Regions from separate parts of the Geobacillus uzenensis genome, predicted to be linked through region 2. Evidence: a T-box and tRNA genes for the amino acid it is inferred to sense, from the RefSeq annotation. Region 2 holds a T-box; the other holds one or more tRNA genes.
The links. The T-box of region 2 lies ahead of pheS (phenylalanine--tRNA ligase subunit alpha). A T-box ahead of a tRNA ligase gene usually reads a tRNA of that ligase, here a tRNA-Phe.

Region 1: it encodes a tRNA-Phe, which carries the amino acid that the T-box ahead of pheS (phenylalanine--tRNA ligase subunit alpha) is inferred to sense. The anticodon was not compared.

The regions. Positions count from the first base shown of each region.
Region 1 covers NZ_NEWL01000008.1:114,026-119,752, forward strand. Annotated here, with positions in the region: tRNA gene B9L21_RS13210 (tRNA-Glu) at 17-88, opposite strand; tRNA gene B9L21_RS13215 (tRNA-Ser) at 94-186, opposite strand; tRNA gene B9L21_RS13220 (tRNA-Asn) at 193-267, opposite strand; tRNA gene B9L21_RS13225 (tRNA-Ile) at 457-533, opposite strand; tRNA gene B9L21_RS13230 (tRNA-Gly) at 539-609, opposite strand; tRNA gene B9L21_RS13235 (tRNA-His) at 927-999, opposite strand; tRNA gene B9L21_RS13240 (tRNA-Thr) at 1,008-1,083, opposite strand; tRNA gene B9L21_RS13245 (tRNA-Ser) at 1,116-1,206, opposite strand; tRNA gene B9L21_RS13250 (tRNA-Ile) at 1,224-1,300, opposite strand; tRNA gene B9L21_RS13255 (tRNA-Met) at 1,309-1,382, opposite strand; tRNA gene B9L21_RS13260 (tRNA-Ala) at 1,400-1,475, opposite strand; tRNA gene B9L21_RS13265 (tRNA-Pro) at 1,485-1,558, opposite strand; tRNA gene B9L21_RS13270 (tRNA-Arg) at 1,564-1,637, opposite strand; tRNA gene B9L21_RS13275 (tRNA-Leu) at 1,641-1,726, opposite strand; tRNA gene B9L21_RS13280 (tRNA-Gly) at 1,734-1,808, opposite strand; tRNA gene B9L21_RS13285 (tRNA-Lys) at 1,813-1,888, opposite strand; tRNA gene B9L21_RS13290 (tRNA-Thr) at 2,711-2,783, opposite strand; tRNA gene B9L21_RS13295 (tRNA-Phe) at 2,799-2,874, opposite strand; tRNA gene B9L21_RS13300 (tRNA-Asp) at 3,045-3,120, opposite strand; tRNA gene B9L21_RS13305 (tRNA-Met) at 3,124-3,200, opposite strand; tRNA gene B9L21_RS13310 (tRNA-Val) at 3,364-3,439, opposite strand; rRNA gene rrf (5S ribosomal RNA) at 3,449-3,565, opposite strand; gene B9L21_RS13320 (nucleotidyltransferase-like protein) at 5,307-5,727, opposite strand, start outside.
Region 2 covers NZ_NEWL01000002.1:189,548-195,274, reverse strand. Annotated here, with positions in the region: gene pheT (phenylalanine--tRNA ligase subunit beta) at 1-1,725, opposite strand, end outside; gene pheS (phenylalanine--tRNA ligase subunit alpha) at 1,747-2,781, opposite strand; T-box leader at 2,822-3,066, opposite strand; gene B9L21_RS02470 (hypothetical protein) at 3,121-3,492, opposite strand; gene B9L21_RS02465 (TrmH family RNA methyltransferase) at 3,533-4,288, opposite strand; gene msrA (peptide-methionine (S)-S-oxide reductase MsrA) at 4,285-4,809, opposite strand; gene B9L21_RS02455 (HI0074 family nucleotidyltransferase substrate-binding subunit) at 4,940-5,683, opposite strand.

The DNA.
Region 1 (5,727 bases), on a different contig from region 2:
GTGCCAAAAACTCAAGTGACCCGTACGGGATTCGAACCCGTGTTACCGCCGTGAAAGGGCGGTGTCTTAACCACTTGACCAACGGGCCAAACATGGCGGAGAAGGCGGGATTTGAACCCGCGCGCCGCAAAACTGCGACCTAACGGTTTAGCAAACCGTCCCCTTCAGCCACTTGGGTACTTCTCCATGAAATGGCTCCGCAAGTAGGATTCGAACCTACGACCTACCGGTTAACAGCCGGTTGCTCTACCGCTGAGCTATTGCGGAATAATCAAAAATTATTGTTCAAAGCTTGCCCTGTCCCTTCTTCTGCCAGCATTCTCAAAGAAGCAAGATGCGTCGAGGCAACTCGCAGCCTACTCGACGAAGTTAAGGCTCGTCGCTAAGCGATGGCGGAATGATCAAAGATGCTCGCTTTATATTATAACGAATCATCTGACAATGCACAATGGAAAATGGTGGGCCTAAGTGGACTTGAACCACCGACCTCACGCTTATCAGGCGTGCGCTCTGACCAGCTGAGCTATAGGCCCATCAAAGCGGGTGATGGGAATCGAACCCACGACATCAGCTTGGAAGGCTGAGGTTTTACCACTAAACTACACCCGCACATAGCTTCTTCTACCATTCACCACGCGATTTCATGCCTCTTCCTCTGCCAGCATTCTCAAAGAAGCAGAGTGCGTCGAGGCAACTCGCAGCCTATTCGATGAAGCTAGGCTCGTGGCTGAGGTTTTACCACTAAACTACACCCGCACATAGCTTCTTCTACCATTCATCACGCGATTTCACGCCTCTTCCTCTGCCAGCATTCTCAAAGAAGCAGGGTGCGTCAAGGCAACTCGTAGCCTATTCGATGAAGCTAGGCTCGTGGCTGAGGTTTTACCACTAAACTACACCCGCAACAAAGATAAGGGAAGAGAAAGGGCGACTAGTGGGAATCGAACCCACGCATGCCAGAGCCACAATCTGGTGCGTTAACCACTTCGCCATAGCCGCCACATTGATGGTGCCGGCTGCAGGACTTGAACCCGCAACCTACTGATTACAAGTCAGTTGCTCTACCAATTGAGCTAAGCCGGCACAACAGATTGACCTAAGTTGCACAATCATTATGGCGGAGGAGGAGGGATTCGAACCCCCGCGCGCCTTGCGACGCCTCTCGGTTTTCAAGACCGACCCCTTCAACCACTTGGGTACTCCTCCAAAAAGTAACGTAGTAATGGTGGACCTTGTAGGACTCGAACCTACGACCGGACGGTTATGAGCCGTCTGCTCTAACCAGCTGAGCTAAAGGTCCAATAATAGTGGCGGTGGAGGGGATCGAACCCCCGACCTCACGGGTATGAACCGTACGCTCTAGCCAGCTGAGCTACACCGCCAAAATGATATAGTGAAATGGTGGAGCCTATCGGGATCGAACCGATGACCTCCTGCGTGCAAAGCAGGCGCTCTCCCAGCTGAGCTAAGGCCCCACAGGAAAATCGGGAAGACAGGATTTGAACCTGCGACCTCACGGACCCGAACCGTGTGCTCTACCAAGCTGAGCTACTTCCCGATGAACGCGCTCGAGAGGATTCGAACCCCTAACCTTCTGATCCGTAGTCAGATGCTCTATCCAATTGAGCTACGAGCGCAAGTGCCGAGGGCCGGACTCGAACCGGCACGGTAGTTACCTACCCCAGGATTTTAAGTCCTGTGCGTCTGCCAATTCCGCCACCCCGGCGGGCGAGTGGAGCGGAAGACGGGGCTCGAACCCGCGACCCCCACCTTGGCAAGGTGGTGTTCTACCGCTGAACTACTTCCGCAAAATGGTGAGCCATGGAGGACTCGAACCTCCGACCCTCTGATTAAAAGTCAGATGCTCTACCTGCTGAGCTAATGGCTCATAGCAATCATAACACTCTAAGTACTAACGAGCTCTACCTGCCTCTTCCTCTACCAGCTGTTTCGAGGATGCTCGGTGCGTCGAGGCAACTCGCAACAAACTCAAAGATGCAGCGCTCGTTGCTGAGCTAATGGCTCATAGCAATCATAACACTCTAAGTACTAACGAGCTCTACCTGCCTCTTCCTCTACCAGCTGTTTCGAGGATGCTCGGTGCGTCGAGGCAACTCGCAGCAAACTCAAAGATGCAGCGCTCGTTGCTGAGCTAATGGCTCATAGCAATCATAACACTCTAAGTACTAACGAGCTCTACCTGCCTCTTCCTCTACCAGCTGTTTCGAGGATGCTCGGTGCGTCGAGGCAACTCGCAACAAACTCAAAGATGCAGCGCTCGTTGCTGAGCTAATGGCTCATAGCGATCATAACACTCTAAGTACTGACGAGCTCTACCTGCCTCTTCCTCTACCAGTTGTTTCAAGGATGCTCGGTGCGTCGAGGCAACTCGCAGCAAACTCAAAGATGCAGCGCTCGTTGCTGAGCTAATGGCTCATAGCAATCATAACACTCTAAGTACTGACGAGCTCTACCTGCCTCTTCCTCTACCAGCTGTTTCGAGGATGCTCGGTGCGTCGAGGCAACTCGCAACAAACTCAAAGATGCAGCGCTCGTTGCTGAGCTAATGGCTCATAGCGATCATAACACTCTAAGTACTAACGAGCTCTACCTGCCTCTTCCTCTACCAGCTGTTTCGAGGATGCTCGGTGCGTCGAGGCAACTATAACCGAACCTAATGGCTCATAACTTTCTCGAGTAAAATAAGGAATGCCGGCTGCAGGACTTGAACCCGCAACCTACTGATTACAAGTCAGTTGCTCTACCAATTGAGCTAAGCCGGCATATCGATATGATAATGGTGGCTCGGGACGGAATCGAACCGCCGACACAAGGATTTTCAGTCCTTTGCTCTACCGACTGAGCTACCGAGCCATATGTTATTTTTAACTCGCTCATTGATTGCTCTGTGCCTCTTCCTCTACCAGCTGATTCAAAGATGCTCGATGCGTCGAGGCAACTCGCAGCAAACTCGATGATGTTGATGCTCGTCTCTACCGACTGAGCTGTCGAGCCATACTGTATTTTTCGCAATTTTGGAACAATGGCGGTCCCGACGGGACTCGAACCCGCGATCTCCTGCGTGACAGGCAGGCATGTTAACCACTACACTACGGGACCATTTGGTTGCGGGGGCAGGATTTGAACCTGCGACCTTCGGGTTATGAGCCCGACGAGCTACCGGACTGCTCCACCCCGCGGCGATAAGAAATGGATTTGTTTCGATCATGCACTGAGTGTTGGTTTAAATGTTTGTTGCCTCTTCCTCTGCCAGCTGATTCAAAGATGCTCGATGCGTCGAGGCAACTCGCAGCGTATTCGATGAAGCAAATGCTCGTTGCTCCACCCCGCGACGATTTAGAGTGGTGGAGGATGACGGGATCGAACCGCCGACCCCTTGCTTGTAAGGCAAGTGCTCTCCCAGCTGAGCTAATCCTCCATGGATCGTGCCTAGCAGCGACCTACTCTTGCAGGGGCGCTGGCCCCAACTACCATCGGCGCTGGAGAGCTTAACTTCCGTGTTCGGGATGGGAACGGGTGTTTCCTCTCCGCTATCACCACTAGGCAATAATGGACAAGTTTTATTATAAGGAAAGTTGAATTGTTGTCAAGCTTTTTTTCATTCCCTCAAAACTAGATAACCGTGTGGGGGAAGAAGCCGCGGCGCTTCCGCTTTTTGTCTAGCTCCGGCCGCCATCGGCTCGCGACGCTTCGGTCCTGCTGTGGCGGCATAGCCTCCTCGCAGGCCCTCCAGCGCGTCTCGCCGATAGGCAGGCGGCCTCTGCTTTTCGTACTGTCTAGCTCCGGCCGCCATCGGCTCGCGACGCTTCGGTCCTGCTGCGGCGGGCTAAGCCCGCTCGCAGGCCCTCCAGCGCGTTTCGCCGATAGGCAGGCGGCCTCTGCTTTTCTAGGTTAAGCCCTCGATCGATTAGTATCCGTCAGCTCCACGTGTCGCCACGCTTCCACCTCGGACCTATCGACCTCGTCATCTTCGAGGGATCTTACTCGCCTAACGCGATGGGAAATCTGATTTGTTAATGGTCGGTCGTTCGCGGCCTTCCCTTTTCGTATTGTCTAGCTCCAGCGCCTGGCTCTCTTCTGCCAAATAACCTTCCCCCTCGGGGTGCAAGCACCCCTGCGGGTGAAGAACATTTGACTTCGAGAGCCAATCGCGGCGCTTCCGCTTTTGGGGTGCAAGCACCCCTGCGGGTGAAGAACATTTGACTTCGAGAGCCAATCGCGGCGCTTCCGCTTTTCGTACTGTCTAGCTCCGGCCGCCATCGGCTTGCGACGCTTCGGCCCTGCTGCGGCGGCAACAGCCTCCTCGCAGGCCCTCCAGCGCGTTTCACCGATAGGCGGGCGGCCTTCGCTTTTCCCCTTAGAAAGGAGGTGATCCAGCCGCACCTTCCGGTACGGCTACCTTGTTACGACTTCACCCCAATCACTTGCCCCACCTTCGGCGGCTGGCTCCCGTACCGTCCGCCGCTGACCAAATAAGAGCAAGCTCTCATTCGGTCCGCTCGACTTGCATGTATTAGGCACGCCGCCAGCGTTCGTCCTGAGCCAGGATCAAACTCTCCAATAGAAAGTTGATTGGCTTTGGCTTCGGCCTCAGCACCAAAGGCGCCGCGGCCTCAGCTTTTCGTATTGTCTAGCTTCGGCCGCCATCGACTCGCGACGCTTCGGTCCTGCTGCGGCGGCAATAGCCTCCTCGCAGGCCCTCTAGCGCGTTTCGCCGATAGGCAAGCGGCCTCAGCTTTTCGTTGCGCTTCGTTTCGTTCAGTTTTCAAGGAACAAGCTTATTTTTGTTTCTTCCGCTCTCTTGAAGCGACTTTTACATATTAGCATTTTTATTATTGGTTGTCAACACTTTTTTATTCATCTTATTCCGCAACGCTTTTCCGTCGCGGCAGCGATTTAAAATATATCATCGTTCGACATAGAAGTCAATAGCTTTTTTACTTTTCGCGATAGACAGCCCGTCTTTGCTGAACTGCCTCATTTTCCCCAACCATTCCACATTCATAAAATGTAGAGAAAACCGTTGTATCAAGACCATCCAATCCCCGTTACGCAAGCCCCCATTCAAGCGTTGGCTAGGTGGAGGTCGTTGACGCCCAGCCGAAAGTAATATGCTCCCCCGCCCGCACTAGCGCTCAGAGACGGGGCTTGTCGGGTCATCCCGCCTCATGGACAAAAGTTGGCCGAGCGCCCCAGTTGGCAACACCCCTCCTTTTTTGTCTCGTTTGACAGTGGGGAGCATCTTTCAAAATTAGGTTAAACAAAGGCTAGATGGGAGAGGTTCATCAAATTTTCCCTTCCTGCAAAATATAATAGCGTTCAAACATCCTGTTCCCTTTTGTCGGCACCTCTACCGCAGTTAACACTTTTCTTTCCACTAAATATTCGAGCATGATGGCAAGGTCGACCGAATAAGGCGCAAACTGCGGATGGCGGGTCATTTCCTCAATGCTCCATGCCCCACTCTTTTCCTTCAACACCTCGCATAAGTGAGAAGAGCCTGACACTATAAAAGAATGGATTAAAAATTCGCTCGCCAGCAACAGGAGCTCAAGCCGTTTTGGAAGCGGCTCCTCGCTCCCGACTAACTCCTCATACAACTTATAAATTTGTCCATCCATTTGCTTTACTTGATTCCATACCGTCACTTCCGGATAAAGGCCATGCTCGATCACTGTGAGCCGCGCTAAATGGTGCAAGGCGTGC
Region 2 (5,727 bases):
GTTCTCGACTTGGCGGGCGCGGTTGTAGCTCGCCGCTTCAAGCAAATGCGGCACTAAACTTTGCCGGAGAACGCTCCGCTCCTCGCTCATCGGCAGCGCCAAGCGGATCGGTTCGGCGGTCTCCAAAGCAAACCGCGTCGCTTTGTCCGGGCTCGTCAATGAATACGTGATCGCCTGGAACAAGCCGGCGCCTTCCAAATAGCGGCGGACGCGGCGGCGTTTCGCTTGGTATGGCGTCAGCTCGCCCGGTTTTGCCTCGGCCACCGGCAACGTCGCCGGCAAATGGTCGTAGCCGTACAGGCGGGCGACTTCCTCGATGATATCTTCTTCGATCGCAATATCGCGGCGGCGCGATGGGACATGAACGGTGAACGTTCCGTTGTCTTCTGTGAACGGAAATTGCAAGTTCGCCAAAATCGCGGCCACTTCCTCTTTCGACATCGCCGTGCCGAGGACACCGTTGATCCGTTCAAGCGTGACCGTCACGACCACCGGCTCTTCTTTCCATGTGCTGGCTTCGACGATGCCGCCGACAATCTCACCGCCGGCGTATTCGGCCATCAGCGCCGCGGCGCGCTCGAGCGCTTCTTTCGTCCGCGCCGGATCGATCCCTTTTTCAAAGCGGGTGCTCGCTTCGCTGCGCAGTCCGTGATCTTTTACCGCCTGACGAATGACCGGACTCGTAAAATACGCCGCTTCGATGAACACTGTTTTCGTGTTATCGCGCACTTCCGAGTTGGCTCCGCCCATCACGCCGGCTAAAGCGACCGGCTCATGGCCGTTCGTGATGACGAGATGGTCTTCGGTCAGCTTCCGCTTGGCATCGTCAAGCGTCACGATCGTTTCCCCTGCCTTCGCCCGGCGGACGACGATCTCCTTCGAACCGAGGCGGTCGTAGTCAAACGCGTGTAGCGGCTGGCCGTACTCAAGCAAAATGTAGTTGGTGATATCGACAACATTGTTGTGCGGGCGAATGCCGGCCGCCATCAAGCGCGCCTGCATCCAAAGCGGCGACGGGCCGATCTGGACGTTTTTCACGATCCGCCCGGCGTACAGCGGATTGTCTTCCGGCGCTTCGACGCGAACGGAAATGTAGTCGTGGATCATTTCATTGTTTTCTTTGACCGCCGCTTCCGGCAGCTTCACCGCGCGGCCGAGAATGGCGGCCACTTCATAGGCGACGCCGATCATGCTTAAGCAGTCAGCGCGGTTGGGCGTTAACGAGAGTTCGAGCACTTCATCGTGCAAGCCGAGCCATTCCAACGCATCGGCGCCGACCGGCGCGTCGCTCGGGAAAACGAAAATGCCTTCGGCGTATTCTTTTGGCACGACTTTTGTTTCGACGCCGAGCTCTTGGAGCGAACAAATCATGCCGTTTGACTCTTCGCCGCGCAGCTTCGCCCGTTTGATTTTAAAATGGCCCGGCAGCACCGCGCCGACTTTGGCGACAGCGACGTTTTGCCCTTTGGCGACGTTCGGGGCGCCGCAAATGATTTGCACCGGCTCTCCTTCACCTAGATCAACAAGACACTTCCGCAGTTTGTCGGCGTTCGGGTGCGGCTCGCATTCGAGCACATGGCCGATGACAACTCCCTTCATCCCCCGGTTGAGCACTTCGACCCGCTCGACTTCAATGCCGCTTTTGGTGATGCGGTCAGCGAGCTCTTCGGCCGTCACGCCCGTCAAATCGACGTATTCGCCTAGCCAACGATACGAAACGAGCATTCCCAACTCCTCCTTTTTCTTTTAGACACGCAAAAATTGTTGCAAGAAACGAAGATCGTTTTGATAGAAATGGCGGATATCGTCAATGCCGTATTTCAACATCGCGATTCGCTCCGGCCCCATGCCGAACGCAAACCCGGTATATGTTTTCGAATCAAAACCGGCCATCTCGAGCACGTTCGGGTGCACCATACCGGCGCCCAAAATTTCAATCCAGCCCGTGCCTTTGCAGACGCTGCAGCCGTGCCCTTCGCAGCGGAAGCAGGACACATCGACTTCGACCGACGGCTCCGTAAACGGGAAAAAGCTCGGCCGGAAACGGATGTCGCGGCCTTCGCCGAACAGCTTGCGGGCGAATTCGCGCAGCGTCCCTTTCAAGTCGCTCATCCGGATGTGGCGGTCCACCACCAATCCTTCAATTTGCGTAAACTGGTGCGAATGGGTCGCATCATCGGTGTCGCGGCGATACACTTTGCCCGGGCAAATGATTTTTACCGGACCGCGCCCGCGATGCTTCTCCATCGTCCGCGCCTGCATCGGCGACGTGTGGGTGCGAAGCAACATTTCTTCCGTAATATAAAACGAATCTTGCATATCGCGGGCCGGGTGGCCTTTCGGCAAATTGAGCGCCTCAAAGTTGTAATAGTCAGTCTCAACTTCCGGCCCTTCAGCGACCGTATACCCCATGCCGATGAACAAATCCTCAATTTCCTCGATGACGCGCGTCAGCGGGTGCGGGTTTCCCAATTTCACCGGACGGCCCGGAAGCGTCACATCGATCGCCTCAGCCGCCAACTTCCGCTCGACTTCTTCTTCCTCGAGTTTCGTTTGTTTTGCCTCAAGCGCCTGTTGGATCGCCTCTCTTACCTCATTAGCCAGCGCGCCGATTTTCGGGCGCTCTTCTGGCGGCAATGCTCCCATGCCGCGCAGCACTTCGGTAATCGGCCCTTTTTTGCCTAAATAGGCGACGCGCACATCATTGAGCGCTTTTAAATCGCCAGCTTGTTCAATTTTCGCAAGCGCTTCTCGCTCGAGTTCATGCAACCGTTCTTTCACGCCAATCCCTCCTCGTTTCAAATAAAAAAACCCGCCCCCAGTAAGGGACGAGTTGTTGCTCGCGGTACCACCCTTGTTAACAGCGCCAATGAAGACGCGCTGTTCGCTTCCTTGCCATAACGGCCAAAAGCCGGATCACCTTTACATCCCACCTATGGGGGATGGTCCTGGTGTCAACTCGGGAGGTGAACTTCACTTGCGTCGGCCATAAAAACGCTCCCAGTCTAAGGCGTTTTCTCCCTGGATGGCGAGCGGCAAGCTACTTTTCTCCGTCATCGTTGTTGTCCGTATGAGAAATGTCGCTATTCATTATACGCAAATGAGTGGGCGAAGGCAAGGTCAGGCCGAAATTTCTTTGCGCAGCTCATCGATTTCCGCTTCCTGTTCAATCGAGCGGATGGCAAGGCGCTCCATAATTTTTTCCTGCCGCACTTGCCCTTCCTTGAGCGCGGCGACATCTTTTTTGACCCCCAACATGTCCTTTTTCATGGCATCCATGTCTTTTTTCATGGCATCCATGTCTTTTTTCATGGCGTCCATGTCTTTTTTCATGGCGTCCACATCACTTTGAAGGCGATCGACTTTGTCTTCGAGTTGTTTCACGCTTCCTTGCAACTTGACGATATCCATGCGCATTTGTTCGATGTAGGCCCCTTGAACATCAAGACGCTCGAGCACAGCGTTCAATAACGCCCGCAGTTCGCCATCCATCTGTCTCCGCTCCCTTGTCCTATTGATTTTCGATTCTATTTTACCGCACCGCCTGCAAGGAATAAAGCAAAATTCCGGCCGCAACGGCGACGTTCAGCGACTCGGCGCGGCCGTAAATCGGGATGTACACGTTCTCTGTCGTTAGGCGCAGCAGGTCGGGTCGGACGCCGCTTCCTTCATTGCCGACAAGCAAGGCGAACGAAGACGATTGTGGAACGGTGCGGTAATCGACGGCGTTCTCCAAGGCGGTGCCGTACACCGGAATGCCCTGCTCCTTGAAACGCGCGATCCACTGCGCCAGATCGCCTTTGACAACCGGAAGGTGAAACAGCGATCCTTGCGTCGCACGGACGACTTTCGGGTTGTACAAATCGGCGCATCCTTCCCCTAAAATGACCGCATCGATGCCGGCCGCATCAGCCGTGCGAATCATCGTGCCGAGATTGCCGGGATCTTGCACGGCATCAATGAGCAACGCCGTGTTCACATCGCCAAGCTCGGTCGCGGCTTGCCGGCAGACAGCCATGATCCCTTGCGGTGTTTCCGTGCTGCTGATCGCCTTCATCACCGCTTCCGTTACGATCACTACCGGCACATCGCTGACGTCCCAGCCGGGCGGAATCGCGGCCCGCTCATCCACAATCAGCTCAACAAGCGGCGCTTGGCTTTTTAGCGCCTCTTCGATGAGATGAAACCCTTCGAGCAAAAACCACCCGGTTTCCTCACGTCCTTTTTTCGTCAGCAACTTTTTCCATTGCTTCACGCGCGCGTTTTTTGGCGATTCAATTCGCTTCACCGCTTCGCCCCCCAATGTTTGGCGATAAACTCATCGCGCCCGGAGGCGGCGCGGTCTTGCTTATAATGCTCCGGGTTTTTCTTATGGTAGTTTTGATGATACTCTTCCGCCGGATAAAACGTTGTGGCCGGCAAAATGTTCGTCACAATCGGCTTCGAGAAGCGCCCGCTTTCCTCGAGCGCCCGCTTTGACTGCTCGGCGAGCTGGCGCTGTTTTTCGTTATGGTAAAAAATCGCCGTCCGGTATTGCGGCCCGCGGTCGTGAAACTGGCCGCCGTCATCGGTCGGGTCGATTTGACACCAATACAGCTCCAAAAGCCGCTCATACGGGAACACGTCTGGGTCAAACGTGATTTGCACCGCCTCGTAATGGCCGGTCGTCCCCGTTTTCACTTGCTCATACGTCGGGTTTTCGACATGCCCGCCCGTATAGCCGGAGACGATGCCGTAAATGCCGTCGAGTTCCTCAAACGGCGTCACCATGCACCAAAAGCAGCCGCCGGCGAATGTCGCTTTTTCCATTTGGGTCGTCACCTCATGCGTCAAGTTTCTTCTTTCTGATTATAGCAAACGGTGTACAATTGTCATCTTTCACGCCCAAAGCCAAGTTCCTTCACCAAACTAGACGCGTTCCGTTCCGCACGCCAGCCGCTCATGTCTCCGAGTCAAGCCGTTGTTTCATTTCGGCAAGCAAGCGGTCAAACAGCGGGATATAGTCGGTGCGAATGCGTTCATACATGTCCATCGCCGTTTCTTCATCATACGTATGGGACGTCCGGTTGCGGTCTTCCAGCATGCGAAGCCATGTCTCTCCGTCTTCAATCAACCCTTCTCGAAACGCCTCGCGAATCGTTTTTCTTGGGCTCGTCACTTCGGAGTATCCTTGGTACTCCAAATAAAGTTTCATCCATTTCCACGCCAGTTCGTACGTGAATTCAAACCGTTGAATGGCCGCATCGACAACAAGGTCATCCGTTTGCGCGTCTCTTGCGGCGCTTTGCCGGAGTTTGGCGAGCGCCCGTTCGAAATCGTAATATCGATCCATCAGCCGGCTCATGGTGACCATCACCTTCCCGTGCTCGTTCGTTTGAAAAATCGTCTTTCCTTCTTGGTCAATATTCATTTTTAGCTGTTCGTTGTGAATTTGATTGTAATCAACAACATCGATCGGATAAATGATCGGAAGTTCATCCAAGTCCGATTGCAGAAGGTACAGCGGGCCTCCCGGTTTTCGAAATTTGATCGCCAAATCGATATCCGATCCTTCCTTGTAATCGCCTCGTGCTCTTGAGCCGAACAAAATGACTTTTTCAATGACATCAGCATAACGGGAAAATAGATGGAGCAGTTGGCGAAATACCGTTCGTTCCAATCCATAGAGCGGTTTCTCGTCCATCGTCGCCATCACTCATTTCGGTCTAGTTTTTCCTCTATTATACC